Regions from separate parts of the Streptomyces castrisilvae genome, predicted to be linked through region 2. Evidence: riboswitches for the same ligand, from Rfam matches in the RefSeq annotation. Region 2 holds a riboswitch; each other region holds the start of a gene.
What was found. A riboswitch is a leader RNA that binds a small molecule or an ion and turns the genes downstream of it on or off. The one in region 2 is predicted to bind cobalamin.
Positions count from the first base shown of each region.

Region 1 (10,392 bases), 2.0 Mb from region 2:
CGCCGTCCCCGCCGACGTGATGACCGGGCCCGCGTCCACGTACAGCACGTCCGGCTCCACACAGGCGCGCGGGAAGCGGCGGGCCAGTTCGTCGGTGTGGCGCCAGTGCGTGGTGCAGCGGCGGCCGTCGAGCAGACCGGCCGCGCCGAGCACGTACGCCCCCGAGCACACGCTCAGCACCCTGGCCCCCCGGGCCACGGCCCGGCGCAGCGCGTCCAGGACCTCCTCGGGGTACTCCCGGTCCATGAAGTGGCTGCCGGCCGGGACCGCGATGAGGTCGGCCTCCTCCAGGCGGTCGAGGCCGTGCGGGGTGCTGATGGTGAAACCGGCGTGGGTCTCCAGTACCGGGCCCTCCGCGGAGACCACGGCGAAATCGAGCACGGGCAGCCCCTCGTCACTGCGGTCGAGCCCGAACACCTCGCTCAGGACACCCAGTTCGAAGGGATGGACCTCGTCGAGCAGCAGAACGGCGACATTCTTCAGCATGACCCCAGTGTGGCAGTAATTCGAGGTTCTACGACAGTCCTGCCACTGACGCGATCGTCCGTGACCGACGACAGTAGAGGCATGAACACATTCCTGAACTACCTGGGCATAGCCGTTCTTTTCGCACTCGTCCTGCTGCCGGCGCTGCTCGGCGTCGTCCGCGAGCGCCGCATCGACCGCGAGCTGCGCGAAGCGGAACGGGACCGGAGCACGCGCCCACCGCGAACGGCGGACGCCGCACGGCCGGTGAGGGCCGCACGGCGTCCGTACGTCAGGAGCTGGGCGAGGATCTAGTGCGCCTCCCGGCAAGCTTCGCCCCGTCGCGGCACTAGAAGTCGTCGTCGAAGCCGACTGTGCCCTCGACGGCCACCTGGTAGGCGGAGGGGCGCCGCTCGAAGAAGTTCGTCAGCTCCTGCACCCCCTGGAGCTCCATGAACGAGAACGGGTTCTGCGAGCCGTACATCGCGGGGAAGCCCAGCCGGGTGAGCCGCTGGTCGGCGACGCACTCCAGGTACTCGCGCATCGACTCGGTGTTCATGCCGGGCAGGCCCTCGCCGCACAGGTCGCGGCCGAACTGCAACTCCGCCTCGACGGCCTCCTTCAGCATGTCGGTGACCTGCTGCTCCAGGGCGTCGTCGAAGAGTTCGGGCTCCTCCTTGCGGACCGTGTCCACGACCTCGAACGCGAAGTTCATGTGCATGGTCTCGTCGCGGAAGACCCAGTTGGTCCCCGTGGCGAGGCCGTGCAGCAGACCGCGCGAGCGGAACCAGTAGACGTACGCGAAGGCGCCGTAGAAGAACAGCCCCTCAATGCACGCCGCGAAGCAGATCAGGTTCAGCAGGAAGCGGCGGCGGTCGGCCTTCGTCTCCAGCCGGTCGATCGACTCGACCGAGTCCATCCACTTGAAGCAGAACTGCGCCTTCTCGCGGATCGAGGGAATGTTCTCGACCGCCGCGAACGCCGCCGCCCGGTCGTCCGGGTCGGGCAGGTACGTGTCCAGCAGCGTCAGATAGAACTGGACGTGCACGGCCTCCTCGAACAGCTGGCGCGACAGGTAGAGCCGCGCCTCCGGGGAGTTGATGTGCTTGTACAGCGTCAGCACGAGGTTGTTGGCGACGATCGAGTCACCGGTCGCGAAGAACGCCACCAGCCGGCCGATCAGGTGCTGCTCGGCGGGCGACATCTTGGCCAGGTCCGCCACGTCGGAGTGGAGGTCGACCTCCTCCACGTGCCAGGTGTTCTTGATCGCGTCCCGGTAGCGCTCGTAGAAGTCCGGGTAGCGCATGGGCCGCAGGGTCAGTTCGAAGCCCGGGTCGAGCAGGTGCTTCGTGTCGTTCGAACTCATTACTGGCAGGCCTCGCAGGACTCGGGGTTTTCCAGGGAGCAGGCGATGGCGTCCGCGTCGGGCGCCTGTGCCTGCTGTACGGGAATGGGGGCGGCGTCCGCGGCCCGGCCGGACGCGGCGCGGGCGATGCGCGTCGCAGGGCGCGAACGCAGGTAGTACGTCGTCTTCAGCCCCTGCTTCCAGGCGTACGCGTACATCGAGGAGAGCTTGCCGATCGTCGGCGTCTCCAGGAACAGGTTCAGCGACTGGCTCTGGTCGAGGAACGGCGTACGGGCCGCCGCCATGTCGATCAGTCCGCGCTGCGGGATCTCCCACGCGGTGCGGTACAGCGCCCGCACGTCCGCGGGGATCCACGCGAAGCCCTGCACCGAGCCGCTCGCCTCGCGCAGCGCCTCCCGGGTCCGCGCGTCCCACACGCCGAGCCGCTTCAGCTCGTCCACCAGATAGCCGTTGACCTGGAGGAACTCACCGCTCAGCGTCTCGCGCTTGAAGAGGTTGGAGACCTGGGGCTCGATGCACTCGTAGACCCCCGCGATCGAGGCGATCGTCGCGGTCGGGGCGATCGCCAGGAGCAGCGAGTTGCGCATCCCGGTCTTCGCGATCCGGGCGCGCAGGGCGTCCCAGCGCTCCGGCCAGTTCGGCTCGGTGTCGTAGTGGTCCGGGTGCAGCACCCCGCGCGCGGCCCGGGTCTCGGACCAGGCGGGGAGGGGGCCCGACCTCTCGGCGAGGTCGCAGGACGCCTCGTAGGCGGCGAGCATGACGCGCTCGGCGATCTTCGTGGAGAGCGCGCGGGCCTCGGGGGAGTCGAACGGCAGCCGCAGCTGGAAGAAGACGTCCTGGAGGCCCATGGCGCCCAGGCCCACCGGCCGCCAGCGGGCGTTGGAACGGCCGGCCTGCTCGGTCGGGTAGAAGTTGATGTCCACGACCCGGTCGAGGAAGGTCACGGCGGTGCGCACGGTGGCGTCCAGACGCTCCCAGTCGATCGTGCCCTCGGTGACGAACGCGCCGAGATTGACCGAGCCGAGGTTGCAGACGGCCGTCTCGCCGTCGTCGGTGACCTCCAGGATCTCGGTGCACAGGTTCGAGGAGTGCACGACGCGGCCCGGCTCGGCGGTCTGGTTCGCGGTCCGGTTGGAGGCGTCCTTGAACGTCATCCAGCCCTGGCCGGTCTGCGCGAGGGTCCGCATCATCCGGCCGTACAGCTCACGGGCCGGCATGGTCTTGCGGGCCAGGCCCTTCGCCTCGGCCGCCCGGTAGGCGGCGTCGAAGTCGTCGCCCCACAGGTCGGTCAGCTCGGGCACGTCCGCCGGGGAGAACAGCGACCAGGTGGAGTCCGCGTCGACCCGGCGCATGAACTCGTCCGGGATCCAGTGCGCCAGGTTCAGGTTGTGCGTACGCCGCTGGTCCTCGCCCGTGTTGTCGCGCAGTTCGAGGAACTCCTCGATGTCCGCGTGCCAGGTCTCCAGGTAGACGGCGGCCGCGCCCTTGCGCCGGCCGCCCTGGTTGACGGCGGCGACGGAGGCGTCGAGCGTCTTCAGGAACGGCACGATGCCGTTGGAGTGCCCGTTGGTGCCGCGGATCAGCGAACCGCGGGCGCGGATGCGGGAGTAGGAGAGGCCGATGCCCCCCGCGTGCTTCGACAGGCGCGCCACCTGGTGGTAGCGGTCGTAGATCGAGTCCAGCTCGTCCAGCGGCGAGTCCAGCAGATAGCAGGAGGACATCTGCGGGTGGCGGGTGCCGGAGTTGAAGAGCGTGGGGGAGGAGGGCAGGTAGTCCAGCCGGCTCATCAGCCCGTACAGCGAGGCGACCTCGTCGAGCGCGCGCTCGGAGTTGTCCTCGGCGAGCCCGGCGGCGACCCGGAGCATGAAGTGCTGCGGCGTCTCGATGACCTGGCGGGTGTGCGGGTGGCGCAGCAGGTAGCGGCTGTGCAGGGTGCGCAGCCCGAAGTAGCCGAAGCGGTCGTCGGCGCCGTCGGTGAGGGACCGCTCCACCAGCGCGTCCAGGGCCGCGGCGTGCAGCGTCACGAACTCGGCGGTGCGGTCCGCGATCAGGCCCTCGCGGTGCCCCACGGCGACCGAGGCGGAGAACGACGTCGAGCCCTGCCCGGCGGCCTCGTCCGCGATGGAGCGGGTGAGGAGGCGGGCGGCGAGCCGGGAGTAGGCGGGGTCCTCGGAGATGAGGCCCGCGGCGGCCTCGGTGGCCAGCGAGCGCAGCTCCGCCTCGTCCGACCGGGCGTTGCGGCCGCGCAGGGCCGCGGCGGCGACGCGCCCCGGGTCGGTGTCGGGCAGATCGGCGGTGAGGTCGGTCAGGGTCCGCAGCAGTGCGGTGCCTGGCCCGTCGCTCATGGTCCCCGTTGATTCGGCCGCTGAGACCGGATCGGCTGGCGCGATGGTCACGTGGTGCTCTCCCTCGCTCGGCTCTGGGCCGGCGGAGGGCGGGGCAGCCGGGCGGGCGCGGGCCCGGTCGGGGCAGCACTCCGTGCGGCGTCCACCGGCCCATCCACGAGGCCCGGACGTCTGGGCACCCGGTTCGGTCGAGCCGGATGCGCTGTCGGCAGGTCCTCGGACTTACGGGTGCGCAAAAGCACACCGAACACACCGTTGCGGGACAGTTCCGGATTCGCACCGGATTTCCCTGCGGCGACAGCGAGCACGAGCATACATGTGGGGGCCGCCGGATGAGGCGGCCCCCACATGTTGTGTCGCGTGACGTAAAACTGTGCGGTCAGTGACCGCCCGGCGCCCCGGCCGTGGCCGGCGGGAGCTCCGCCTTCACGCCCGGGTCGCCCGCGTCCGCGGTGTAGTCGCCCGGAGCGGTCTCGTCCTCCCCGGCGGGCGCCTTCACGGCGTTCAGGACGAAGGTCAGCACCACGGTGACGACGACGTTGAGCACGAAGGCCGTGAGGCCGATGTAGCCGATCTCACCGAGACCCGGGATCTCCTTGGAGGACCCGCCGAAGTGCTTCTGGGTGGGGCTCGCGACCCCGTAGGCGGCGGCCGTTCCGTAGATCATGCCGACCGCCCAGCCGGCGAGCAGCGCCCAGCGGTGGAACCAGCGGGTGAACAGACCGCCGACCAGGGCCGGCATCGTCTGGAGGATCCAGATCCCGCCGAGCAGCTGGAAGTTGATCGCGACGGTCTTGTCCATGGTCAGGACGAAGGCGAGCGCGCCGACCTTGACCAGCAGCGAGACCATCTTGGAGACCTTGGTCTCCTGCTCGGGGGTCGCGTCGGGCTTCAGGAAGTCCTTGTAGATGTTGCGGGTGAAGAGATTCGCCGCGGCGATCGACATGATCGCGGCCGGCACCAGCGCGCCGATGCCGATGGCGGCGAACGCCACGCCCGCGAACCAGTCGGGGAACATGTTCTCGAACAGCTGCGGGATGGCCAGCTGGCCGTTGTCCACCTTGACGCCGGCGGCGATCGCCATGAAGCCGAGCAGCGCGAGCAGGCCCAGCATCAGCGAGTACAGCGGCAGGATCGTGGTGTTGCGGCGGATCACCTCACGGCTGCGGCTGGAGAGGGTCGCCGTGATGGAGTGCGGGTACATGAAGAGCGCCAGCGCGGAGCCGAGCGCCAGGGTGGCGTAACCCCAGTGGCCCGCCGCGCCCGGGGCGAGCGCGCCGGTCGGCTTCCCGCCGGGCGGCCCGGCGAACTTGTCCTGGGCGGCGGCGAAGATGTCGTCGAAGCCGCCGAGCTTGATCGGGATGTAGATGATCGCCACGGCGATGACCAGGTAGATCAGCCCGTCCTTGACGAACGCGATCAGCGCCGGCGCGCGCAGCCCGGAGGAGTACGTGTACGCGGCGAGGACCGCGAACGCGATCAGCAGCGGCAGGTCCTTGACGAACCAGTTGGTGTTCTCGCCGCCGCCGACGCCCATCACGTCCAGCACCGCCTGGATGCCGACGAGCTGGAGCGCGATGTAGGGCATCGTGGCGAGGATGCCGGTGACGGCGACCGCCAGCGAGAGCCCCTTCGAGCCGAAGCGGCCGCGGACGAAGTCCGAGGTGGTGACGTAGCCGTGCTTGTGCGAGACCGACCACAGGCGCGGCAGGAAAGTGAAGATCAGCGGGTACACCAGGATGGTGTAGGGGACCGCGAAGAAGCCGGCCGCGCCCGCCGCGTAGATCGCCGCCGGGACGGCGACGAAGGTGTACGCGGTGTAGAGGTCGCCGCCGAGCAGGAACCAGGTGACCCAGGTGCCGAACGACCGTCCGCCCAGGCCCCATTCGTCGAGACTTGCCTCGTTCTCGGCCTTGCGCCAGCGGGCGGCCATGAAGCCGATGACCGTGACGGCCAGGAAGAAGAAGATGAAGACGCCGAGCGCGACGCCGTTCACGCCGTCCTTCATGCCGACGCACCCCCCTTGCGGGCGCGCTGGTCACGCTGCCACAGCTTGTACGCGATCATGGTGAGGGCGGTCGAGATCAGCACCCACAGCATCTGGTACCAGTAGAAGAACGGAATGCCGATGAAGGTCGGGTCGATCTTCGCGTACGAACTCACCCAGAGCATCGCCACGAACGGCGCGATGAGACAGAGCGCGATGACCACCCTCATCGGTGTGACCGTGGGTGGCTTTTCTTCTGGTTCTTCCGGCATGGCGGCGACTCCGTCCCCTCGCTGATCACCTGGTGCAACGCGCACGAAATCTAAGGGAGGGTTCTGGCCAGCGTCACCCCCTGTCCGCATTGCGGTCCGGCAAAATCGGCGTCGGGCCGGCCGGATGATCACGATTGCGCCGAACGTCCCCGCGCCGGTGCGCGGCTGAGGGGCGTGGAACGCCCAACAGCCCCTCGGCGGCGGGTCCGAGGGGCTGTTGGGCGCGCACATTCGTGCGGAGGGTCAGTCCAGTGGCCGCTTGAGGCGGGCCACGAACTTGTAGCGGTCGCCGCGGTAGACCGAGCGCACCCACTCGACCGGTTCGCCCTGTTCGTCCAGCGAGTGCCGGGACAGCATGAGCATCGGCAGGCCCACGTCCGTGCCGAGCAGTCCGGCCTCGCGCGGGGTGGCGAGCGAGGTCTCGATGGTCTCCTCGGCCTCGGCCAGCCGGACGTCGTACACCTCGGACAGCGCCGTGTAGAGCGAGGTGTACTTCACCAGCGAACGGCGCAGCGCCGGGAAGCGCTTGGCCGACAGGTGCGTGGTCTCGATGGCCATCGGCTCGCCGCTCGCCAGGCGCAGGCGCTCGATCCGCAGGACCCGGCCGCCCGCGCTGATGTCGAGCAGCCCGGCGAGCGTGTCGTCGGCGGTGACATAGCCGATGTCCAGGAGCTGCGAGGTCGGTTCGAGTCCCTGGGCCCTCATGTCCTCGGTGTACGAGGTGAGTTGCAGGGCCTGGGAGACCTTCGGCTTGGCGACGAAGGTGCCCTTGCCCTGGATGCGTTCCAGCCGGCCCTCGACGACCAGTTCCTGGAGCGCCTGGCGCACGGTGGTGCGCGAGGTGTCGAATTCGGCGGCCAGGGTCCGCTCCGGGGGCACGGGGGTGCCCGGCGGCATGGTGTCCGTCATGTCGAGGAGATGTCGCTTGAGCCGGTAGTACTTAGGGACGCGCGCGGTACGCGCACCCGCGCCCGCGCCCGTCTCGTTCTCCGGACTTCCCCCGTCGGCGCCCATGGCCCGCCTTCCCGACTGCTGCGTTGCTGCCGTCACCGGCTCCTCCGTCTGTCGCGGCTCACATGGTGGCACGGTCCGGTCACGGCTCGTCGCCCTCCCTCAGGTGTCGGTCCTATAACGGACGCGAGTGCACTTCTTATACACCCTTGACACCCCTAAAGGTCTAGGCCAAGCTCCCGGTACTGGTCTAAACCATTAAAGACCAGGTCCCAGCCCCAGCAGTACTCGTCGACGTTTTCGCGCGGTGGGGGGAGGGGGTTGCAGCATCCCTGAGGAGGGTGGCGTGAAGCGCAAGCTCATCGCGGCGATCGGCGTCGCGGGCATGTTGGTTTCCATTGCGGCGTGTGGTTCGGACGACAAGTCTTCGTCCTCGAAGGACCCGAAGGACCGCAAGGAAGACCTGACTGTCTGGCTCATGGGCGAGGCCCAGTCGACCTGGCCGGAACTGGTCAAGGACGTCAATGCCGAGTTCAAGAAGAAGTACCCGAACGTCAAGGTCAAGGTCCAGTACCAGGGCTGGGCGGACAAGGTCAAGAAGCTCGACACCTCCCTCGGTGGCGACAAGTTCCCGGATGTTGTCGAGCTCGGCAACACCGAGACCATGCAGTACATCCTCAACGGCGCGCTCGGCGAGATCGACACCGCCAAGTACGAGAACTCGGACACCTGGATCAAGGGTCTGAAGGACACCTGCTCCTACGAGGGCAAGATCTACTGTGTCCCGTACTACGCCAGTGCCCGTCTGGCGGTCTACAACAAGGACATGCTGAAGGCCGGCACCGGCAGCGACACCCTCCCGCAGGACGAGGCGTCCTTCCTCAAGGCCATGGACAAGGTCCAGGCCGAGCTCGCCAAGAAGGACAAGCGCGCCTCGTCCCTGTACTACCCGGGCCGTTACTGGTACGCCGCCATGTCCTACGTCGCGGCCGAGGGCGGCCAGATCGCCAAGTACGACGAGGGCGCGAAGGAGTGGAAGGCCACCCTCTCGACCCCCGAGGCGCAGAAGGGCATCCAGGACTTCGTCGACCTGGTCAAGAAGTACAACAAGGCAGACCAGACGAAGGACGAGCAGGACCACGCCAACGTCATGGCCAACGAGAAGGCCGCGGTCATCTACGGCCAGGCCTGGGAGGCCGGCAGCGTCACCGGCGGTGACAACGGCAACCCGAAGCTCGAGGGCAAGATCGCCACGGCCGGTATGCCCGGCCCGAACGGCAAGGCGCTCCCGTCCTTCATCGGCGGCTCGGACCTCGCCACCATCTCCAAGTCGAAGGTCCAGGACCTCGGCCAGGAGTGGATCTCCCTCTTCACCAACGCGAAGTCCATGGACGTCCTCGCGTCGAAGAACATCCTCCCGAACAACGAGAAGCAGCTTGAGCCGCTGAAGGCCAAGCCCGAGACGGCCGCCATCGCCAACGCGGTGCCGGACGCCTGGTTCACGCCGATCGCGCCGGGCTGGGCCTCGATCGAGAAGGAGGAGATTCTGGAGAACATGCTCCTGAAGATCCTCAAGGGCACCTCCGTCGCCGACGCGGCCAAGAAGGCCGACAGCGAGATCGACGCACTGATCAACAAGAAGGCCTGAGCCTTCTGATCGCCAGGCGGGGGCCCGGCACTGTGCCGGGCCCCCGCTCCTTTACCAGCAACGCCGTGTTTTCCGGGGGCTGCCTCGGACCCGCGATGGAAGGTCAGCCACGTGACTGCCGCCGATACCAAGGCCGCCGGGCCACCGGTCCCCGTACCACGTGATCCCGAGGCGGACGGGAGCCCACTGTCCGATCAGGGCGGCAACGGTCCCCTCAAGCAGAAGAGGAAGCGGAAGAAGGGTGAACTCCTCCCCTACCTCCTGATCCTCCCGGCGATCGTGGCGATCGCCGCCGTCTACCTCTACCCGCTCGCCAAGACCGTCATCATGTCCTTCCAGGACATGGGCCGGCGCGAGCTGTGGAGCGGCGACCCCGCACCCTGGGTCGGTTTCGACCAGTTCACCAACATCCTCGGGGACTCCGAGTTCTGGTGGGTGACCTTCCGCACCGTCGTCTTCATGGCCGTCTGCGTGACGCTCACCATGGGCATCGGCCTGCTGATCTCCCTGCTGATGCGCCGGCTGTCCAACTGGGTGCGGCTCATCCTGACCTTCTGCCTCATCGCCGCCTGGGCGATGCCGCTGATGGTCGCCGCCTCGATCTTCCGGTTCATGGCCGACTCCGACTACGGCCTCATCAACACCCTCATCGCGAAGGTCGTCGGCGAGGACTGGCTCGGCCACAACTGGTACCTGGACCCGATCCAGGGCTTCGCGATCATCACCCTGCTGGTGGTCTGGGGCGCCATCCCCTTCGTCGTCGTCACCCTGTACGCCGCCCTCACCCAGGTCCCCCAGGAACTGGAGGAGGCCGCCTCCCTCGACGGCGCCAGCAGCTTCGGCATCTTCCGCTACGTGACGTGGCCGGTCATCAAGCCGGTGTTCAGCATGGTCGCCACGCTGTCGGTGATCTGGGACTTCAACGTCTTCGGCCAGATCTGGCTGCTGCGCGGCAGCAAGCCCGAGCCCGAGTACGAGACCCTCGGCCTCTACTCCTACTCCAAGGCCTTCGAGTCCACCTCCTTCAGCCAGGGCACCGCCATCGCCCTGATCACGGTGATCCTGCTGTCCGCCGTGGCCGTGTACTACCTGCGCCAGCTCATGAAGACGGGAGAGGTCGAATGAGCACCACGACCGACACACCACAGGTCCTGCGCCCGGACCGCAAGAATTCCCGGGTCGGCCTGAACATCCTCGGCCTCGGCATCGCCCTGGTCATGGTCTTCCCGGTCTACTGGCTGGTGATCAGCGCCCTGCGGCCCAGCCGGGAGATCCGCTCGTACGACCAGACCCTGTGGCCCTCGTCGATCACCTTCGACAACTTCGTCAAGGCCACGCAGCAGCCGAACTTCGGCACC
Region 1 covers NZ_CP120997.1:5,341,383-5,351,774, forward strand. Annotated here, with positions in the region: gene P8A18_RS23380 (GlxA family transcriptional regulator) at 1-486, opposite strand, end outside; gene P8A18_RS23385 (hypothetical protein) at 568-780, shown strand; gene P8A18_RS23390 (ribonucleotide-diphosphate reductase subunit beta) at 815-1,831, opposite strand; gene P8A18_RS23395 (ribonucleoside-diphosphate reductase subunit alpha) at 1,831-4,227, opposite strand; adenosylcobalamin-variant (AdoCbl-variant) riboswitch at 4,379-4,477, opposite strand; gene mctP (monocarboxylate uptake permease MctP) at 4,556-6,184, opposite strand; gene P8A18_RS23405 (DUF3311 domain-containing protein) at 6,181-6,393, opposite strand; gene P8A18_RS23410 (GntR family transcriptional regulator) at 6,679-7,449, opposite strand; gene P8A18_RS23415 (sugar ABC transporter substrate-binding protein) at 7,733-9,034, shown strand; gene P8A18_RS23420 (carbohydrate ABC transporter permease) at 9,146-10,159, shown strand; gene P8A18_RS23425 (carbohydrate ABC transporter permease) at 10,156-10,392, shown strand, end outside.
Region 1: another riboswitch for cobalamin. It lies ahead of P8A18_RS23395 (ribonucleoside-diphosphate reductase subunit alpha); the one in region 2 lies ahead of P8A18_RS31730 (CbtB domain-containing protein).

Region 2 (10,392 bases):
GCCAGTAGCTCCGGCGTACGAGGTGACGCAGGATCTCGGAGCGGTCGAAGGTACGATCGTCGGCGCCGGCGAACTCGTACATGTAGCGCGCGGCGAAGTACTCGCGCAGAGGCTGAACGTCAAACTCGAAGGTTCCTTGCGTCTTGCTTGCCAGTGCCCACACGCGGTCGGTGACGCCGGTGAAGAGGTCGTCAACGAGGGTGATGTTCTTGTCCACGCTGAAGAGGTAGTTCAGGATCAGGCGCTTCAGCTCCCGGATGGGCAGCTGGCCGTTGCCGCTTTCCTTCTCCGCATCAGCTTGCAGCTGCCACCCGAGGAAGGCGGTCACTTCCTCAAGGTCGGTGCGGTGTTCGTTCACCGCCGGTGTCTTCGCGGCTTCCCGGTCGAGGAACGTCTCCATGTACGAGGTGTAGAGGTCGGTTCGGTTAGCCGGGACCGAATTGTCACGCTTGTACATCAGGGAGAGCAGGATCGTCAGCTGCATGGGGTTGTTGGCGAGCTGAGCGATATGCGGTTCGGCCGAGCGCTGATGGAAAATGCGCTCCAGATTACGGTGTTCTTTCTCCGAGATGGACCTGGCATCCACCCACTTGTGCAGATAGGTGGTACGCAGACTGTCACTGAGCCGGTCCAGGGCGATCATTTCGAAGCGGTCGGGGGTGGGCTCGGCCAGGCCGCCAACATTGGGACGGGTGGTGACGACCAGCTGTGCGTCGAAGGCGGTACGCAGCCGGGCGGTGAAGCGATCGATCTCCTCGACGACACGTTCGCGGGTCTGCGCCCGTGCTACTTCGTCCAGACCGTCCAGGACGATGAGTACGGGCAGGCGCTCGAGAATACCGGCGACCTCGACCGCTGTCGCCGACAGACCGCCGCTATGAACCGTGAGCACGTGTGCGAGAAACTCCTCCAGAGTCCCCTCGCGGCGGAGCGTCGCGCGAGGCTTTTGGACGGCGGTATCGAAAGGATCTATCCCCGCGAGCCAGGCCGCGTAGTCGTGCAAGTCCACCCGCAAAGGCAGACGCGGGTCCCCGCCTGGCTCCCTGGCGGCTGGTGCGCCATTCGGGATTGCTTCCCCCAGGTAGGCGGCACGATGGAGCTGGCACACGTACTGTCCGAGGGTGGACTTGCCCTGCCCGGGCTCACCTCTGATCAAGGTGAATGGCTGACGTGTGTTCATTAAGGTAGCTTGCAGCTCCGCCCAGGCCGGCGCTGTCGGGCTGCACGGATATGCGACCAACGATGTTGTTGGGCACTGCCACACGGACGGCTTCGACGTCGATGAACAGGTCTTCCAGGCGGTGTGAGGTGAGTTCCACCTGCTTGAACTTGACCTTCGCATCGTCTTCCTACTGCGTGGCGATCACGTTCATAGCGAGCTTGCGAAGCGCGTGATCGTGCGCCTGCGCTTTCGCACCATGGATGAGGTAGTGGACCAGGTCATGACCGGCCAGCATGTCGGAGTAAGCCCATTTGAGCGCGTCGGGGGCCGCATCCACGCGCGCGTCGATATCGGCACGCCACCACACGTGGATAGGAATACCCAAGTCTTCTGCGTGCTTGTCGAGAAGATCGTCCAGCCTGTCCATTGATCCGCGTTTCGGCACGGCTGTCCCGGTGACCGAGGTCATCAGATAGTAGGCCCTAGCGCCTTCCCTGACGAGCCGTCGAATGTTGTCGGCTTCGCCCGCGATTGCTTCGTTCAGCCAGGCCGCCGGCTTCTGCTGCGCCTTGCTGGTCCACTTCACCTGGTAGACGACCAGCTTTCCGTCCACCTCACGGGTGGCATCACGTCCCCCGTCGGAGTGTCCGACCGGATAGCAGCGCGTCTCAGGAAAGTTGTGAGCCAGCAGCGCATTGCACAGTCGCTGAAACGTCTTCTCATCGAGCCGCTCGTACAGGTAGCGCCCGTCGGCCTGCACTGCCCCACTCATACGCCCAGCCCCTGTTCTACGGCTCTGATCAGCACATCCAGCAGCACATCCAGCCTAGGCGACGCCGCTGACACAGTGAGCCCCTTCCATCTTGATCAGGTGGCGACTTCTAGAGCGACGACGGCACGGAGGACGGCAGTGATCCGGGTGGTGCTGCAGGGGGAGCTTCCGTAGTAGACGCCAGCCGCGCAGGATCTTGCCTCGGCACGGGACGCCAACAGCAGGTCGTGCGCCTTGATCCGCCTCTTTCCGCCCAGAACTTGATGTCGTTGGCGGCGAGAACGGCGGGAATGTGGTGGGTCCGGTCCGCGGTCAGATCGCGCACGTCTCCTGGTAGCGCGTCCAAGGCCCAGATCAGGCGACCGGCGGGATCCGCGAGGACCTGCACGTTCATCCTGTGGTGCTTCTTCTCCGAGCAGTACGGCCTGTCGGCGGCATTGCGGTCGATCGGCAACACGGCGGCGCCGGGACAAGTTCGTCACCGAGGCCATGGGCGACCGCACGAGCCCACACAGAGACGGGCGGGGGGCGAGGGCCAGCGTGAGAGCCCTCTCAACTCACAGAATCGCTGGGAGGAGTCAACACGGCGCTTACGGGGCGGCCCTCAAGGTGGCTGGGCTTGCTCTCCCTCTGCTGCCCCAGCTCCCGGCCGGCCCCCGCCGCCGCCAGCGCCGTGCTCGACTTCTCCATGCACAACCGCGTCAGGGTTTCGGTGAGGTTTCCCCGCGCACCCGAACCGGGTTCCTCACGCCGCCTCCTGGGCGCGCACCGTGGCAACTATGACAGCCCGAGGAGCAAGCGCCTGACATTGCTGGGCCGCAGCCACGCTCACCGGGGAGCGCCCAGAGCTAGCACCCCGGTCGGCGATCGGTCTCAACTGACACCTCATCAGGAAAGTCAGCATTAAGTCAGCATCCGTCCTGGCAGACGCGGAAACACGCTGGCACAGATGAGATAGCGCCGCCCAGCCCCAAGCGCCGCCCAGAGCGGTCTCGGCCTTGCTTGCACGCCTACCCCCACACGGCTCACCTCCGAAAAGGAAGCCACACTCCGCGCAAGCGAAGAACCGCAGATCAGCGCACCCGCCCCCGCGGCTTCAACGGCACATCGGGCAGGGCGGGAGCCTGGAGGGGCGGGCCGTCGTAGCCGTGGACCGTGCCGAAGCGGTTGCCGTTCATCCAGTCCTCGCGGGCCCGCGCGATCTCGTCCTGGGTCCTGCCCACGAAGTTCCACCACATGATCAGCTCCTCCTCGAAGGGCTCGCCGCCCAGGAGCATCACGGCGGCGTCGGACTCGGCGCGCAGCGGGAGTTCCGTGCGTCCGCAGCCGAGGTAGAGCATCGAGCCGGGCAGCACCGGGACGCCGTCGACCTCGGTCTCGCCGGACATCGACAGCACGGCGTACTCGAAGTCGGGGTCCAGCGGCAGACGGGCCTCGGTGCCCCGGTTCAGAGTGAGGTCGGCGCCGACGATGGGGGTGTAGGCCGTGCCGGGCGAGACGGCGCCGTCCAGTTCGCCGAGGATGACGGTGGCTGTGAGGCCCGGGGCGGTGACGGTGGGCAGGTCGCTGTGGTGCTGGAAGTGCGGCTCGACCGAGCGGTGCGCGTCGGGCAGCGCCACCCAGAGCTGGGCGCCGTGCAGCAGGGCGGCGTGCTGCTTGGGGCTCTCCTCGGAGTGGCTGATCGCCCGGCCGGAGGTCATCAGGCCGAGTTCGCGCGGGCGCACCGTCTGGAGGCTGCCGAGGCTGTCACGGTGCAGAACCTCGCCCTCGTGCAGCCAGCTGACGGTCTGGAGGCCCATGTGGGGGTGGGGCGGCACCTGCATGCCGGGTTCGTCGGCGATGTCGTCGGGGCCGTAGTGGTCGACGAAGGCCCAGGCCCCGACCATGCGGCGCCCCAGGTTGGGCAGCAGTCTGCGGACCTCGGTGGACTCGCCGAGGCGCACATGGCGCGGGGCGAGGAGTTCACGTACCGGTTCGGCGACGACGAAGCCCCGTCCTCCGCAGACGGAGGGGACGGCCTGGCGATCGAGATTGCTCATGGCCCTCAACCTATTCCGCCCCGGGTGGGCGCGGGTGATACCCACGCCGAAGAAGTAGTGGAATGTTCAACGACCTGCGGGTGTTGTGTGGACCGTACCGAGCACCTGCGGGAACGGCCCGGGGGGCCGGCCTGCGACCGCTCGACCGAGGAGGGCACATGAGCGACAGCTACTACGAGTTCGGCACCGCCGCCGAGCGCTGGGAGCGAGCGGGGTTCTTCTTCGACGCGAAGGAGTACATGACCGCCGCCCGCATCCTGGGCGGCCTAGTCGCGGAGGTTCCGGAGCAGGTCGCGCCCCGGCTGCTGCTGGCGCGGGCCTACTACCACTCCGCACGCCTCGCGCGGGCCGAGACGGAGCTGCGGGCGGTGCTGGAGCGCGACCCCGTGGAGCACTACGCGCGGCTGATGCTCGGCCGCACGCTGGAGCGGCAGGGGCGCCAGGCCGAGGCGGACACGCAGTTGCGGCTGGCCGCCGCGCTGTCCGGCGACTTCGGACCGGGCGGGGACGCGTAGTCGCAGATAACGGTGGTCATGGGCTACGGCTCCGGACACGTGGCCGCGGGTGTCGCGGCCACTGGCCCGGACCATGTAGCCGCGGGTATCCCGGCCACTCGCCCGGACATGCAGCCGCGGATATCCCGGCCACTCGCCCGGACCATGTAGCCGCGGATATCCCGGCCACTCGCCCGGACATGCAGCCGCGGATATCCCGGCCACTCGCCCGTACGCGTAGTCCTCGGTGGGCGCGGTCATGGCCGGGGCGCGTAGTCGCCGGTAGCGGCCGCTATATTCGCGTGCCCGGTCCCAACCGCCCGTGATAGTCCACATGTCCATGGACGACGATCTCGGAACCTCCCGTCTGCTGTTGCACGCGATGAGCGTCACCGACGCCGAACACGTGGTCGCCGGTAGCGCTCCCGCAGGCGTGCGCTGGGCCCTCGGCTACCCCTCTCCCGGTGACAAGGGGGCAGCCATGCGCTTCCTCACCACGTGCGAGGGGGTCGGCGACCCCAGCCCGTTCGGCTTGTACGAGATACGGCTGCGCGAGGACGGTGCGGTCATCGGCGGGGTCGGGTTCCACCGGGCGCCGGACGAGCGGGGAAGCGTCACCATCGGCTACGGGCTCGTGGAGTCGGCGCGCGGCAAGGGGTACGCCTCCGAGGCGCTCCGGGCACTGCTCCGGTTCGCCCGGGACCAGGGTGTCGCCCAGGTGCTCGGGGACGCCGACGCCGACAACATCGCTTCTCAGCGCGTCATGGCGGCGGCAGGCATGCGCCTGGTGGCCGAGGACGCGTCGGTGAAGTACTACCTCGTCGACTGGGGTGACGACGACGGGGATGAGTGAACGGGCGGAGCCCGCCGGATCGGTCCGGCGGGCTCCGCCCGTCGCGCGTGTGGGTAACGGCAGAGGGGCGAGGCTCATCCCACAGCCGTGGCCGCCCGGCCACGGGCGCCGGGCAGTGCCTCGGCCCTCGGCGCCAGCAGCCGTTCGGTGAGGTGGCCGAAGAGAAGGCCGAACGTGGTCCAGAGGGTGACCTGCACCGCGAGGGTGGCCAGCCGGAACTGCCACAGCAGCGTGGCCGGGAAGTCCGCGCCGACCTCGTTGAACGACGGCAGGAACACATAGGCGAGGGCGATCAGCAGCACATAGCCGGCTGCCGCCACGACCGTCGCGTTCCAGTTGCCCAGGCGGGGCGCGAGCCGCTTGCCGATGATGACCGCGGCGACGGCGAGCAGCACACTGAGGGCGACCATGAGGAAGAACAGCACGGTGCGTTTGCCGATGGTGTCGGGGTTGCCGACGGCCGGCGGGTTGGCCGGGTACTTCAGGAACGGCACGATGTACACGCTCAGCAGGGCCGCACCCGCGATCAGCGCGGCCGTGGCCCGCGGGCCGAACCGGCCCATCCGGCCGAGGGCGTAGCAGAAGACGAGCGCGGCGATGCCGCCGATGGCCACGCCGAACACGAGTACACCGGTGGCCAGGCCCGCGGTGGACTGCATGCTCCGGCTGACGAGTTCCTCGGCGGCGCCGTGGTCGTGGCCGTGGCCGCTGTGGGCGGCCTCTTCGAGCGCGATGGCGGCGTCCACCCGGGACTCGCCGAGGAAGTACGCGACGAGCATCGCGAGCGCACCCGCGACCAGTCCGGCCAGCATGCCGCGGACCAGCAGGGCTCTGACAGATATGGAGTTCATGAGGGATTCCCCTGGATCAGCAGGCAGGTCAGTGGCAGGGGAAACCGAGGAGGTGGCGGCCGTCGTGGACCCACTCGTGCACGCCTTCGCCCGAGATGACGGCCGTGGCACCCTGCTCGGCGCCGACGAAGTAGAGCAGGACCAGCATGAGAATGCCGAAGAAGACCGCCCAAGGGGCAAGGGCCTTCAGGGAGATGGGGGTGATGGCGGATGCGCCGGTGGCGGGGGCAGCAGTCTGCGCCATGGCAGAACCTCCTGTGGGAACACGCGTCCCGATCGTGGTGCCTGAGACGAAGGTGCTGGGTCTGACTTCCCGCGGGCGTGCGGGTACACAGTGGCGCGACCGTGCCGGATTCTCACCGGACTTCCGTCACACCCTCGTCATGTCGCCGAGACCATACCCCCTGGACACGGACGTCCGCCATGGCCCGTCCGGACCGCCCGAAGGCCCCGGATGCCATGGTGTGCTTGGCCGTGTGGCCACTGTTCGGGGAGTTGAGGGCGGGTATGACGGTACGGGTGATGTTGATCTCACCGGCGATGAACGCGGCGCTGCGCGAGGCCCGGTTCGCCGGTGACTCCGCGCTCGACGCCTCCGGCGTCGAGGCGGCGCGGCTCGCCGCCCCTCAGGTGCCCGCCGCGGACCGCGCCGTGCACGGGCCGTCCCAGCGGTGCGCCCTGACCGCCGAGGCCCTCAGGCTCCGGTCGGACGGCGAACCCGCCCTGGCCGAATGGGCGTTGGGGCGGTGGGCGGGTGCCCGGCTGGACGCGGTGAGTACGCGCGAACCGGAAGCGGTGGCGGCCTGGCTGGCGGACCCCGCCGCCGCCCCGCACGGCGGCGAGTCGTTGCTCGGCCTGTGCGCCAGAGCGGGCGCCTGGCTCGACTCACTGCACGACGGCGGCGGGAGCGGCGACGGGGGCGGGGGAGGCGACGGCCGGGTGCTGGCCGTCGCCGAGCCGTCCCTGGTGCGGGCGGCGCTGGTCCACGCGCTGGCACTGCCGCCCCAGGCGTTCTGGCGGCTCGATGTCGCCCCGTTGACCCTGACGGAACTCAGCGGCCGCTCGGGGCGGTGGAACCTGCGCTGCGGCCGGCCGCTCGCACCGGAGCGGGCCGGCTGACACACGACACGCCTCACGCGGCTCGTCAGCCCCGGTAGGTCTCCAGCAGCCGGAGCCAGACCTCGCTGATCGTCGGGTAGGCCGGCACCGCGTGCCAGAGCCGGGCGATGGGGATCTCGCCCACGACGGCCGTCGTCGCCGAGTGGAGGAGTTCACCGATGCCGGGGCCGACGAACGTGACGCCCAGCAGGACTTCGCGGTCGAGGTCCACGATCATGCGGGCGCGGCCCCGGTAGCCGTCCGCGTAGAGCCCGGCCCCGGCCACGGACCCGAGGTCGAAGTCGACGGCACGGACCCGGTGACCGGCCTCTTCCGCCTCGGCCAGGGTGAGGCCCACCGAGGCGGCCTCCGGGTCGGTGAAGACGACCTGCGGGACGGCCGCGTGGTCGGCGGTCGCCGCGTGGGCGCCCCAGCGGCCGGTGTCCAGCGGCGTCCCCTGGGCGCGGGCGGCGATCGCGGCGCCCGCGATGCGTGCCTGGTATTTGCCCTGGTGGGTCAGGAGCGCCCGGTGGTTCACGTCGCCGACCGCGTAGAGCCAGTCCGTGTCCTCGACCAGGCAGCTGTCGTCCACGGTGAGCCACGAGCCGGGTTCCAGGCCGACCGTCTCCAGGCCGAGGTCGTCGGTGCGCGGGGCGCGGCCGGTGGCGAAGAGGACCTCGTCGGCCTCGACGCTCTCGCCGTTGTCGAGTCCCACGGTGACCGGACCGTCCGGGCCCGCACGGCGGACGGAGGTGGCCGACACGCCCGTACGGATGTCGGCGCCGGCCTCGGTCAGCGCCTCCGCGACCAGCTCGCCCGCGAATGGCTCCATTCGGGGGAGCAGCCCCTTGCCGCGCACCAGCATGGTCACCTCGGAGCCGAGGGCGGCCCACACCGTCGCCATCTCCACGCCGACGACTCCCCCGCCGACGACGACGAGCCGGCCGGGCACCGCCTTGGCGCTCGTCGCCTCACGGCTGGTCCAGGGGCGGGCGTCCTCGACCCCGGGCAGGCCGGGGACCACGGCCCGGGTGCCCGTGCAGACGGCGACGGCGTGCCGGGCGGTGAGGCGGTGTTCCGTGCCGTCGGGCGCGGTGACGGTGACCTCCTTGGGTCCGGTCAGCCGGCCGTGGCCGCGGAAGACGGCGGCCCCGATCCCGTCGAGCCAGGCGACCTGGCCGTCGTCCTTCCAGTGCGAGGCGTAGTCGTCGCGGTGGGCGAGGACGGCGGCGGAGTCGAGCGGCCCCTGCACGGCGCCGCTGAGGCCGGGGACGCGGCGGGCGTCCGCTCGGGCGACGACCGGGCGCAGCAGGGCCTTGCTGGGCATGCAGGCCCAGTAGGAGCACTCGCCGCCGATCAGCTCGGACTCGACGACGGCGGCGCTCAGCCCGGCGGCCCGCGCCCGGTCCGCCACGTTCTCACCCACCGGACCCGCACCGATGACCACGACGTCGTACACGGCAGGCTCCGCAGCATGTGTCATGCGTCCATGATGTCCGGGGGTGTGGGTCGCGGCCACATGGGCAGGCGGAATAGCGCGAGTCCGGGCACCGTTGTCCGGGACACGTCTCATACGGGCAGAGGAAGAGGTAGCAACGCATGAGCACCGTAGAGCTCACCAAGGAAAACTTCGACCAGGTCGTCAGCGACAACGAGTTCGTACTGATCGACTTCTGGGCTTCCTGGTGCGGCCCGTGCCGGCAGTTCGCCCCGGTCTACGACTCGGCATCCGAGCGTCATACGGATCTGGTCTTCGCCAAGGTGGACACCGAGGCCCAGCAGGAGCTCGCGGCGGCCTTCGAGATCCGGTCGATCCCCACGCTGATGATCGTCCGGGACAACGTGGCGGTCTTCTCCCAGCCCGGCGCGCTGCCGGAGGCGGCGCTCGAGGACGTCATCGGCCAGGCCCGGAAGCTGGACATGGACGAGGTCCGCAAGTCCATCGAGGCCGAGCAGAAGGCGCAGCAGGAGGGGCAGCAGTAACCGCCGCCCCTTCCGGCGTCGCGCGTACCGGCCGGTGAACCGGTCGGTACCGCTCGTGTATCGGCCGGTTCCGGTCGTGGACCGGGACGGCGGACGAGGGGCGGGCGGCCTCAGCCGTCCGTTTCACGCGGGGTGCGGTCGCGTTCCGCGATGCGCGCCGCAAGTCCGTAGGCCAGTTCCGAACCGTCGATGAGCAGGCCTTCCACGGACTGCGTCCTCGGGTCGATGTCCGCGACCATGCCCTCGCCCGCGTAGCGCGGGTAGCCGGTCTCGCCCGTCTCGCCGGTGGCGGTCACGACGGCGGAGCGGATGGCGGCGCCGGGGCCCCCGCCGTCGGAGCCCTTGGCCGCCGCGCCCCGGACGCTGGAGCCGGTGGCGTCGCCCCGGGCTCCCTCGGTCCCGGGGGCCTTGTCGTCGGTGAACTCGGGGACGATGAGGATTTCGTAGCTCTGCGGATGGCTCATGGTCATGACGCTAAGGGCTGTCCCGCGATTACTGGTGGATCAGCGCGCGGCATCGGATGCGGCGCGCTCAAGGCGCAGGGCCGCCCGCGCACAGTGCCGCGCGGGCGCACGCACTCAGCTGGATTCCCGCCGCACCGGCCGCGCCCGCAGCAGGTCGTGGCGCTCGGGCGGGGTCCTCGGATGCCGTACCAGGCGGTCCACCAGGTCCGCCAGCGGCTGCGCCGTCGCCAGTTCCATCCGCACACTGCTGAGCCGGGGCCGCAGCAGCCGCCCGAGCATGGAGTCGTCGGCGCCCACCACGGCGGCGTCGGCCGGCACCCGGACCCCCACGTCCTGCAACGCCCGCATCAGGAGCATCGCGTAGGTGTCGTCGTACGCGAACACGGCGTCCAGGCCGAGTTCGGGCCATCGGGCGGCCAGCGTCGCCGCCGATTCCTCGTCGTAGCGCAGCGAAAGCGCCTCGATCCGGCCGCCCCCGGTCATCGCCGCCGCGCGGGCCCCGGCCAGGCGTGGAGCGGCGAACACGGCGGCGCCCGGGTCGTCGGGCATCACCACGCCGATGCGGCGCCGGCCGCGCTCCAGCAGATGGCGCACCGCGCAGCCGCCGACCTCACGCTGATCCATGATCAGGGCGTGGGCGCCCTCGACCGGCTGGGGCCCCAGGGTGATGACGGCC
Region 2 covers NZ_CP120997.1:7,330,581-7,340,972, reverse strand. Annotated here, with positions in the region: gene P8A18_RS31765 (NACHT domain-containing protein) at 1-1,009, opposite strand, end outside; gene P8A18_RS31760 (hypothetical protein) at 1,143-1,319, opposite strand; gene P8A18_RS31755 (hypothetical protein) at 1,350-1,922, opposite strand; partial or broken gene P8A18_RS34470 (IS5/IS1182 family transposase) at 2,030-2,391, opposite strand; gene P8A18_RS31750 (pirin family protein) at 3,008-3,973, opposite strand; gene P8A18_RS31745 (tetratricopeptide repeat protein) at 4,132-4,488, shown strand; gene P8A18_RS31740 (GNAT family N-acetyltransferase) at 4,802-5,320, shown strand; gene P8A18_RS31735 (CbtA family protein) at 5,395-6,171, opposite strand; gene P8A18_RS31730 (CbtB domain-containing protein) at 6,200-6,415, opposite strand; adenosylcobalamin (AdoCbl) riboswitch at 6,418-6,566, opposite strand; gene P8A18_RS31725 (histidine phosphatase family protein) at 6,679-7,290, shown strand; gene P8A18_RS31720 (dihydrolipoyl dehydrogenase family protein) at 7,316-8,752, opposite strand; gene trxA (thioredoxin) at 8,869-9,252, shown strand; gene P8A18_RS31710 (hypothetical protein) at 9,363-9,716, opposite strand; gene P8A18_RS31705 (LacI family DNA-binding transcriptional regulator) at 9,831-10,392, opposite strand, start outside.

Region 3 (10,392 bases), 6.9 Mb from region 2:
AGCCGAGGTGTTTGGCCAGCGCCTTGGTGGCGAAGCCGCCGACCTCGCGGCCGTCGAACTCCACCTGGCCGGCGTGCGGGCGCAGCAGCCGTACCAGCGCGCTCAGGAGGGTGGACTTCCCGCAGGCGTTCGGGCCGACGATGGCGGTGAACGCGCCGTCGGGGATGTCCAGGTTCAGCCGGGTGGACACGACCCGGTCTCCGTAGCGCAGGGTGATGTCCCGCGCTGTCAGGCGTGCGGTCACGCGCGCCTCACCTCCTTGGTCAGCAGCCAGATCAGGTAGCAACCGCCGATCGCGGTGCTCACGACGCCCACGGGCAGTGCGACGGGTGCCAGCAGCATCTGGGCCAGCAGGTCGGCGCCCTGGAGGAGCACCGCCCCGGTCAGTGCGGCGGGGAGCAGGGGTACTCCGGCGGCGCCCGCGAGCCGGCGGCCGATCTGCGGGGCGGCCAGCGCGATGAAGGCGATGGGTCCGGCCACGGCGGTCACCGTGGCGGTGCAGCCGACGCCGACCAGGACCATCAGCAGCCGCAGCCGGTCGAGTCCGACGCCGGTCGTGACGGCGATCGGGTCCCCGAGCGCCGCCTGGTGCATGGCGTGGGCCCGGGTGGTCATGAGCATCAGCAGGACGGCGATCACGGTGAACGGGATGCCGAGGTCGTCCCAGCCCACGCCGTTGAGCGAGCCCGCGCTCCAGCCGACGGCGGCGATCGCCACCTCCAGCTCGGCGCGCAGCACGATCCACGAGTTGATCGCGGTCACCATCGCGTTGATGGCGATACCGATGACGACCAGCCGCAGTCCCGAGAAGCCGTGTTCGAGCGACAGCAGGTAGATGGCGGCAGCGACGATCAGGCCGCCGAGCACGGAGCCGACGGCGAGCTGTGCGGAGGTGCCCGACAGTACGGTGATGGCGACCAGGGCGCCCGTGTAGGCGCCGGCGTCCAGGCCGATGACGTCGGGGCTGCCCATGGGGTTGCGGGTGAGGTTCTGGAAGATGGCGCCCGCGACGCCGAGCGCGGCGCCGAAGACCAGGCCGGCCAGCACCCGCGGCAGCCGCCAGTCCCGGATCACCACGGAGTGCTCGGAGCCGGTGAGGACGGCGAACACCCGGCTGGGCGAGGACCATGACGCCCCGTAGCACAGTCCGAGCAGGCCGAGGCCGAGCATCAGGGCGACGAGCACGACGACGAGCACCGCCGTGCGGCGTTCCACGTGGAATTTCAGCACGTTCACAGTGACCCCGCCCCGTAGCGACGGACCGCCCAGATCAGCATGGGGCCGCCGAGGAACGCGGTCACGATGGCCACCGGCACCTCGCCGGTGGGCAGCAGCACGCGGGAGGCCATGTCGGCGATGAGCAGCAGGACCGGGCCGAGCACCATGGTGTAGGCGATCAGCCAGGGCACCGATCCGGCGGCGGGTCTGCGTACCAGGTGCGGCACGATGAGCCCGACGAAGAGGATCGGCCCCGCCACCGCCGTCGCCGCACCGCTGAGCACGGTGATGAGGACGAGGGTGGCGACGCGTACCCGGCCGACGTTGGCCCCGAGGGTGTGTGCCACGTTCTCGCCGAGCGTCAGGGCGTTCAGTGCCCGGCTCAGCAGCAGCGCACCGGCCAGCGAGACGGCTATCGCGGTCAGCGGAAGGGCCAGGGAGGCCTGTTCGCGTCCGGCGAGTGTTCCCACCGACCAGAACCGGTAGACGTCGAAGACGTCGGGGAGCATCAGCCGCATGCCGAGGGCGACGCCGTTCAGCACCGCGGTCAGCGCCACCCCCGTGAGTACGAGGCGCAGGGGCGAGCGGCGGCCGACCGCGGCGACCATGAGCGCCGCGATCACGGAACCGGTGATCGCGAAGCCCAGTTCGCCCGCCTGGCCGCCGGCCATGCCGAGCGCGGAGCCGATGGTGACGGCGAACCCGGCGCCCGCGGTGACCCCGAGGATGCCGGGCTCGGCCAGCGGGTTGCGGGCGAGCGTCTGGATGAGCGCGCCCGCTACGGCGAGCGCGGCACCGACGGCGACGGCGAGCATCGCACGCGGTGCCCGCACGTCGCGGACGATGACGTGGTCGTCGGTGCCCCGGTAGTCGAAGAGTGCGCGTACCACTTCGCCGGGGGCGACGTGGCGGGCCCCGACGCCCATGCTGATTACGGCGAGAGCTGCCAGCAGTACCAGTCCGCCGACGAGCAGGGCGGTCTGCGGGACGGCCCGCCGGTTTCCCGCCGTCTTGGACGCGCGGCCCGCGACGGTCACCGGTTCAGCAGCGGAGCGAGCGACTTGTCGATCGCGTCCAGGGTCATCAGGGCCTCGCCGTAGGTGGCGGCCTCGGTGTAACGGAGCGGGTAGGTCTTGCCGGCCTTGACGGCGGGCAGGTTCTTCCAGAGCTTGGAGTCCAGGACGTACTGGACGGACTTCGGGACGCTGCCGTCGGCGTCGACAGAGTAGGTCAGGGCGTCGGCCTCGCGGAAGGCGTCGGGAAGCTCCTCGATGGAGGGGTATTCGCTGACCGCGCTCGAACCGGAGCCGGCCTTCTTGACCTTGCCGTAGTACTTCGCGCCGAGGTCCTGGGCGATGTTGGTGCCCCACGAACCGCCGAACTCGCGCTGGAAGGTGCCCTTGGCGGCGTCACCGTACGCGCCGACGTGGCCGAGGTTGAGCTTCGGCAGCACGTCCTTGTACTTGGCGGCCAGTTCGGCGGCCTTGGTGTCGTAGGTCTTCTTCTGGGCGTCGAACTGCTTGATGGCGCCCGCGGCGTCGGCCTGCTTGCGCGAGAGGTCGCGCCAGGCGGACGGCAGGCTCGGGCCGATCGCGACGACGGGGGCGATGGACTCCAGCCGCTTGATGTCGATGTCACCGAGGACGGGCGCCGGCACACCGATGACGATCAGGTCGGGCTCGGCCTCGGCGACGGCCTCGTAGTTGGTCTCGGCCGCCTGCTCACCCGCGATCTTCGTGAGCTTGTTGTAGGTGGCGAGGTCCTCCTTGGTCATCATCGGCTCGCCGCGCTTCCACGAGGAGATGCCGACCAGCGGTGCGTCGGCCTCGATGAGGGCGGGTACGGCGTACCCGGTGGCCACCACACGCTTCGGGTTCACCGGGATGGTGATCTTGCCGTTGTCCGCGGTGAACACCCGGGTCCTGCTCTTCTCCGAGGCGGAGTCGGACCCGCCGTCGGAGGATGACCCGCATCCGGCCAGAACGAGGGCCAGCGCGAGGGCGCCGACCAGACCGGACGATCTGCGTATGGACATTCCGAACTCCTTGCTACTTAGGTAAGGCTCACCTTAGTTGATGGCCTTTCGGCAGGACAACTCGCGGGTGGCCCACCACCCGGTCCGGCCGGTTTCTTTCAGTGGTCGTGACTGTGGTCGTGGTCGTGACTGTGACTGTGGTCGTGGTCGTCCTCGTCGAAGTCCGCGACGCCGCGCTTCCAGTAGCCGGTGATGTCGTAGTCGGCCTTCTCCAGGCGCAGTTCGTCACGGACCCAGCGGCGCAGCGGCTTGATCTGCCCCGCCTCCCCCGCGACCCAGACATACGCCCGCTCCCCCTCGGGCACGGTGACCGCCATGGCGGCACGCGAGAGCGCGTCACCGGAGCCGGCCGGGCGGCCGTCGCGGTGCAGCCACTGCACCTCGACGCCCTCGGGCGCGGTCAGTCCGATCTCCTCGCCGGCGTCCGCGACTTCGATGAACGCCCAGCCCCTGGCGGCCCGGGGCAGTTCCTCCAGCCACCGCGCGATGGCGGGCAGCGCGGTGAGATCGCCGACGAGCAGGTAGCGGCCGTAGCTGTGCGGGACGATCAGCCCGCCGGGCGGCCCCGCGATGTGCATGGTGTCGCCGGGCTGCACCTTGCGGGCCCAGTCGGAGGCGAGACCGCCCTCATGTGCGGCGATGTCGATGTCGAGCTCGCCCGTGGCGGGGTCGTAGCGGCGCACGGTGTACTCGCGCGAGGTGGGCACCGGCCTCGGCCAGCGCAGCATCGCCCCGTTGCGCTCGGGCAGGCGCAGGGTGCCGTCCGCCTCCGGGAAGATCAGCTTGACGTGCTCGTCGGGCGCGTGGGCCTCGAACCCCTCGGTGCCCGCCCCGCCCAGGGTCACCCGCAGCAGCCCCGTGCCGACCGTGGACGTACGCACGACCTCGGCCTCCCGGATGCCGATCGGGTAGCCGACCTTCTCGGCGTGCAGGCCGGCCCGCACCTCGGCGATCCGCTCCAGGTACCGGTCCCGCTGGTCGGTGCGGCTCACGCTGCCTCACCCGCCAGCAGCGCCTGCCAGTGGCCGAGTTCGGGCAGCTCGAAGAGGTCGGGGAACTCCAGCGTGGTCGCCCCTGCCGCCCGCCAGCGCTCGACCAGGACCATGATGCGCATCGAGTCGAGCCCGAGGTCGACGAGATTCTCCTCGGGTGCGATCTCGGCGGGCTCACAGCCCAGCAGTTCCGCGATGTCGGCCCGGACACGCTCGGGCGACAAGGTCTGGCTCATCGGACGACTCCTTCGGGGGGTGGGCACCGACGGGTGGGTCGGAGCGGTGGTGCGGTGGGTACGGGCCCGGCGGCGGGCAACGCGAACGGCCGGGCGGGGAGAGGGTTTTCGCCGGTGGCGGTGGGCGCGGCCCGTCCCGCCGGGAGCGCGGAGCGGCTCACGGCGGGCGGACGGCGACTTCGGGGCACACGCTTCGGGACCCACAGGGTTCAGAGGCTGCCGGCGTCACGATCAGCCGTGCGGACGGCCTCGACCGCCGGGCCACCGCCCCTCACCTTCCACGCCCACACGAAGTCCCCCCTAAAGCCCAGGCAAGGCTAACCTAACATCGACTTGCGCGGCACAGACACCTCTTCCGCCAACCGGACATCCTTCGCCCGGAGTTCAGGCAGTCGGGCACTGGGAACTTAGGCTACCCTCACTTAACCTAGCGCAGGAGGCCGGGCCGCGTGAAGGGCCACACCCCGGCCCCACCCCTCCCGCGCGGTTTCCGTCCCGGTATGTGAGCCGGGGCGCCACGCACGGTCCGCGACCCCGTAGGCTGGCGGCGCAGCTGGTTCGCCCTGTCCGCCAGACAGGCGCGTCGTAAGAGGGAACCCGGTGGGAATCCGGGACTGCCCCGCAGCGGTGAGTGGGAACGACCGCCGTCATACGCACTGGATCCGTCCGATCCGGGAAGCGACGGCCAGTAGGAATCCGTCCCTGGCGGATGCGCCCGCGAGTCCGAAGACCTGCCCGTTGCCCGCGTACGACCCCTCGTACGCGGAAATCCCGGTGACCTCGTGGGCGGGTCGGCGTGCGTACCTGACGAAGAACCCGCACCGTGTGTGCCAGGGGCCCGTCCGGTTCGTCATCCCTTCGCGTCCGTGTCCCGTCCCGGGATGTTCAGGAGTCATCTCGCGAAGGAGATTTCCGTGACATCCAAGCCCGCAGCCGCGGCAGCGCAGGCCACCGTGTACGGCTACCCCCGGCAGGGCCCGGACCGGGAGCTGAAGAAGGCGATCGAGGGTTACTGGAAGGGCCGGGTCACCGCCGACGCCCTCCGGGAGACGGCGGCAGAGCTGCGCCGGTCCAACTGGCGGCAGCTGGCCGGCGCCGGCGTCCACGAGGTGCCGACCGGTGACTTCTCGTACTACGACCACGTCCTGGACACCAGCGTCATGGTCGGGGCCGTCCCGGACCGGCACCGCGAGGCCGTCGCGTCCGACGCGCTCGACGGGTACTTCGCCATGGCGCGCGGGACCCAGGACGTGGCCCCGCTGGAGATGACCAAGTGGTTCGACACGAACTACCACTACCTGGTCCCCGAGCTCGGCCCCGACACCGTCTTCAGCGCCGACTCCACCAAGCAGGTCACCGAGCTGACCGAGGCCCTCGCGCTCGGGCACACCGCCCGGCCCGTGCTCGTCGGTCCCGTCACCTATCTCCTGCTGGCCAAGCCCGCCCCCGGGGTGGCCGCCGGCTTCGAACCGCTCACCCTGCTCGACCGGCTGCTCCCGGTGTACGCGGAGGTGCTCGCCGACCTGCGCGCCGCCGGAGCGCGGTGGGTGCAGCTGGACGAGCCCGCCCTCGTCCAGGACCGCACCCCGGCCGAGCTGAACGCCGCCGCCCGCGCCTACCGCGGCCTCGGCGCCCTCACCGACCGGCCCCAGCTGCTCGTCGCCTCCTACTTCGACCGGCTCGGCGAGGCGCTCCCGGTCCTGGCGAAGGCCCCCGTCGAGGGTCTGGCGCTCGACTTCACCGGCGCCGCCGCGGCCAACCTGGAGGACCTCGCAGCCGTCGGCGGGCTCCCCGGCAAGCGGCTCGTCGCGGGCGTCGTCAACGGCCGCAACATCTGGATCAACGACTACGAGAAGTCCCTCGCGACCCTCGCCACGCTCCTCGGTCTCGCCGGCCGGGTCGACGTCGCCGCGTCCTGCTCCCTGCTGCACGTCCCGCTGGACACCGCGCCGGAGAAGGACATCGACCCGGAGATCCTCCGCTGGCTCGCCTTCGCCCGGCAGAAGACCGACGAGGTGGTGACCCTGGCGAAGGGGCTGGCCCTGGGCACCGAGGCGGTGGCCTCCGAGATCGCCGCCAATCGCGCCGCCCACGCCTCCCGCGCCGGCTCCCCCCTCACCCGGGACCCGGCGGTGCGGGCCAGGGCCGCCGCCGTCACCGAGGCGGACGGCCGCCGCTCCCAGCCGTACGGCGAACGCGCCGCCGCCCAGCGCGCCCACCTCGGGCTGCCGCTGCTGCCGACGACGACCATCGGCTCCTTCCCGCAGACCGGCGAACTGCGCACCGCCCGTGCCGACCTGCGCGCCGGACGCATCGGCACCGCCGGTTACGAGGAACGCATCCGGGCCGAGATCGGCGAGGTCATCGCCTTCCAGGAGAAGACCGGCATCGACGTCCTGGTGCACGGCGAGCCCGAACGCAACGACATGGTGCAGTACTTCGCCGAGCAGCTGACCGGCTACCTGGCCACCCAGCACGGCTGGGTCCAGTCCTACGGCACCCGCTACGTCCGCCCGCCCGTCCTCGCGGGCGACATCTCGCGCCCCGCGCCCATGACGGTGCGCTGGACCTTCTACGCCCAGTCGCTCACCGACCGCCCGGTCAAGGGCATGCTCACCGGCCCGGTCACCATGCTCGCCTGGTCCTTCGTCCGCGACGACCAGCCGCTCGGCGACACCGCCCGCCAGGTCGCCCTCGCCCTGCGCGACGAGGTCAACGACCTGGAGGCGGGCGGCACCTCGGTCATCCAGGTGGACGAGCCCGCCCTGCGCGAGACCCTGCCGCTGCGGGCCGCCGGCCGCGCGGACTATCTGGCCTGGGCCACCGAGTCGTTCCGCCTCACCACGAGCGGGGTGAGGCCGGACACCCAGATCCACACCCACATGTGCTACGCCGAATTCGGCGACATCGTTCAGGCCATCGACGACCTCGACGCCGACGTCATCAGCCTGGAGGCCGCCCGCTCCCACATGCAGGTCGCCCACGAACTCGCCGCACACGGCTACCCGCGCGAGGCGGGGCCCGGCGTCTACGACATCCACTCCCCGCGCGTGCCGAGCGCCGAGGAGGCCGCACAGCTCCTGCGTACCGGCCTGAAGGCCATCCCCGCCGAGCGGCTGTGGGTCAATCCCGACTGCGGCCTGAAGACCCGCGCCTGGCCCGAGACCCGTGCGTCGCTGGAGAACCTGGTGGCGGCGGCCCGTACCGTCCGCGGCGAACTGGCCGCCTCCTGACGCCCGGTTGAGCGGACGGCCGGGGCACCTGGGTACGAGCCCGGCTCAGGTGTCCCGGCCGTCGGCGGAGCCGGGACCGGCGGGGGTGAAGCGGACCGGGGCCCGGAAGCGGGCCCGGCGGGCGGCGCGCCGGAAGGTGGTGAGCACGGCCGGGCCCGCCAGCATGACGCAGACGAAGTTGGTGACGGCCCGCCCGGTGTCCCAGCCCAGCGAGGTGGCGAGGTCGAACGCGAGGTAGCGGTGCCACTGCTCAGTGAACGGCAGTCCGGGCAGGTACGCGATGGAGCTGTCCGGGTCGAGGGAGAACGGCCAGAAGGACAGGTTGAGCAGGAAGCCGAAGAGGTAGCCGGAGAGCGATCCGTACCCGGCGAGCAGCAGCACCTCGCGGCGGCCGGTGGCGCGGGGCAGGAATCCGGCGAGCATGCCCACGAAGGCGCAGCCGAACATCTGGTAGGGCATCCACGGTCCGACACCGCCCGTGATCAGCGCGGAGGTGAACAGCGAGGTGCAGCCGAGGGTGAAGCCGAAGCCGGGGCCGTAGACGCGCCCGGCGAGGACCAGGACGAAGAAGACCGTTTCGATTCCGGCCGTCCCGGCGCCGAGGGGGCGCAGGGCGGCGTTGACGGCGGACAGGACGCCGAGCATGGCCAGCACCTTGGAGCTGATCCCGCCCTCGGCGATCTCGGAGAGCACCACGCACAGGACGAGGACGAGCAGCACGCCGAAGATGAGGGGCGGGGCGTAGTTCGATCCGAACTTTCCGGGCGCGACGACGAAGGGCCAGAAGAAGGCCACCACGCCGAGGAAGGCGGCCAGGGCGATGACCAGCGAGACCCTGGGGGTGAGCCGGATGGCCGCGGTGGTGGCGCTGCTCATGTCCGGTCCCCGTCCTCGGACGCGTCCAGGGCCGCTGTCACCTGGTCGACGGTGAGGAAGGGCAGCGGGGCGAGGATCTTGGCGGTCTGCGGTGCGAACACCGGGGAGGCGACGATGACTTCGCGGGTGGGGCCGTCCGCGACGATGTCGCCCTCGGCCATGACGACCACCCGGTCGGCGGTGCGGGCGACGAACTCCACGTCATGGGTGGAGATGACGACCGAGCGGCCCTCGGCCGCGAGGGCGGCGACGATCCGGGTGAGCTCCGCCTTGGCCCGGTAGTCCAGACCGCGCGTCGGCTCGTCGAGCAGCAGGACACGCGGGGTGGCGGCGAGCTGGATGGCGAGGACGAGCGCCAGCTTCTGCCCCTCGGACAGGTCCCTGGGGTGGGTGGTGCCGGCGATGCCCGGGACCAGCCGGTCGAGGATCCTCCGTGCGCGGGGGCTCGTGTCCCCGTCGGCCGACTCGCTGTCGGCCTGGCCGAGTTCCTGCCCGACGCTCTCCAGGTAGAGCAGGTCGGCGGGGGTCTGCGGGACGAGTCCGACGAGGCGCCGCGCCTCGGCCGCCGGCAGGGTGTGCGGGTCGCGTGCCGTCCCGTCCGAGGTGACGCGTACGCTGCCGGCCTTCCGCGGTCCCGAGCCCTGGAGGGCCCACAGCAGGGAGGACTTCCCGGAGCCGTTGCGGCCCATCAGTGCCGTGATCTCACCGGCGCGCAGGTCGAGGCCGGCCTCGCGGACGGCGGGGACGCCGTGGTAGGCGACGGTGACCCCACGTGCGGTCAGCAGGGCGGGGGCGCCGGCGGGCGGGGCCGGGCGGACGGGGGCGGGCTCGGCCGCGCCGAGCCGGGTGCGCAGCGGGGTGGCGGCGCGGCGGGCGTCGCGCACGGACAGCGGCAGCGGGTCCCAGCCGGCGGTGCGGGCCAGGTCCACGATGGGCGGGGCGATGGACGACGTGCGCAGGATGTCGCCGGGGGCGCCGTGGACGGCGCGGCCGTCGCCGGGCAGGTGGATGACCCGGTCGGCGTACTGGACGACGCGTTCGAGGCGGTGCTCGGCCATGAGGACGGTGACGCCGAGGTCGTGGACGAGGCGGGTGACGGCGGCGAGGACCTCGTCGGCGGCGGTGGGGTCCAGGGCGGAGGTGGGTTCGTCCAGGACGAGGACGCGGGGGTGCGCGGTGAGGACGGAGCCGATCGCCACCCGCTGCTGCTGGCCGCCGGACAGTTCGTGCAGGGCTCGGTGGCGCAGGTCGGCGAGGCCCAGCAGGTCGAGGGTCTCCTCCACACGTTTGCGCATGACGGCGGGCGGGGTCGCCAACTGCTCCATCGCGTAGGCGAGTTCTTCCTCGACGGTGTCGGTGACGAATCCGTCGAGCGGGTCCTGTCCGACCACACCGACCACATCGGCGAGTTCCCGGGGAGGGTGGTGGGCGGTGTCCCGGCCGTCGACGGTGACGCGGCCGTGCAGGGTGCCGCCGGTGAAGTGGGGCACCAGTCCGTTGACGGCTCCCAGGAGTGTGGACTTGCCGACTCCGGTGTGGCCGACGACGAGGCAGAGCTCGCCCTCCTCGATGGTGAGGTCGACCTCGCGCAGGGCGGGTTCGGCCGTGTCCTCGTATCTGACGGTGACCTGGTCGAAGGTGATCACGTGGTTCCGGCTTTCTCGGCGCGCGGCCGGGGAACGGCCGGGCGGGGCCCGGCCGGTGGTGGTGCGAGGACCCCGGCCGTCCCGGCGAGCAGGATCGCGCAGGCCGGCACCAGCGGCAGGGTGGGCCAGCTGAGGGGGTAGATGGAGGGGTTGAGC
Region 3 covers NZ_CP120997.1:431,901-442,292, forward strand. Annotated here, with positions in the region: gene P8A18_RS01655 (ABC transporter ATP-binding protein) at 1-244, opposite strand, end outside; gene P8A18_RS01660 (FecCD family ABC transporter permease) at 241-1,236, opposite strand; gene P8A18_RS01665 (FecCD family ABC transporter permease) at 1,233-2,255, opposite strand; gene P8A18_RS01670 (ABC transporter substrate-binding protein) at 2,252-3,253, opposite strand; gene P8A18_RS01675 (siderophore-interacting protein) at 3,352-4,245, opposite strand; gene P8A18_RS01680 (phosphopantetheine-binding protein) at 4,242-4,481, opposite strand; cobalamin riboswitch at 5,019-5,234, shown strand; gene metE (5-methyltetrahydropteroyltriglutamate--homocysteine S-methyltransferase) at 5,396-7,714, shown strand; gene P8A18_RS01690 (ECF transporter S component family protein) at 7,760-8,590, opposite strand; gene P8A18_RS01695 (ABC transporter ATP-binding protein) at 8,587-10,236, opposite strand; gene P8A18_RS01700 (CbiQ family ECF transporter T component) at 10,233-10,392, opposite strand, start outside.
Region 3: another riboswitch for cobalamin. It lies ahead of metE (5-methyltetrahydropteroyltriglutamate--homocysteine S-methyltransferase); the one in region 2 lies ahead of P8A18_RS31730 (CbtB domain-containing protein).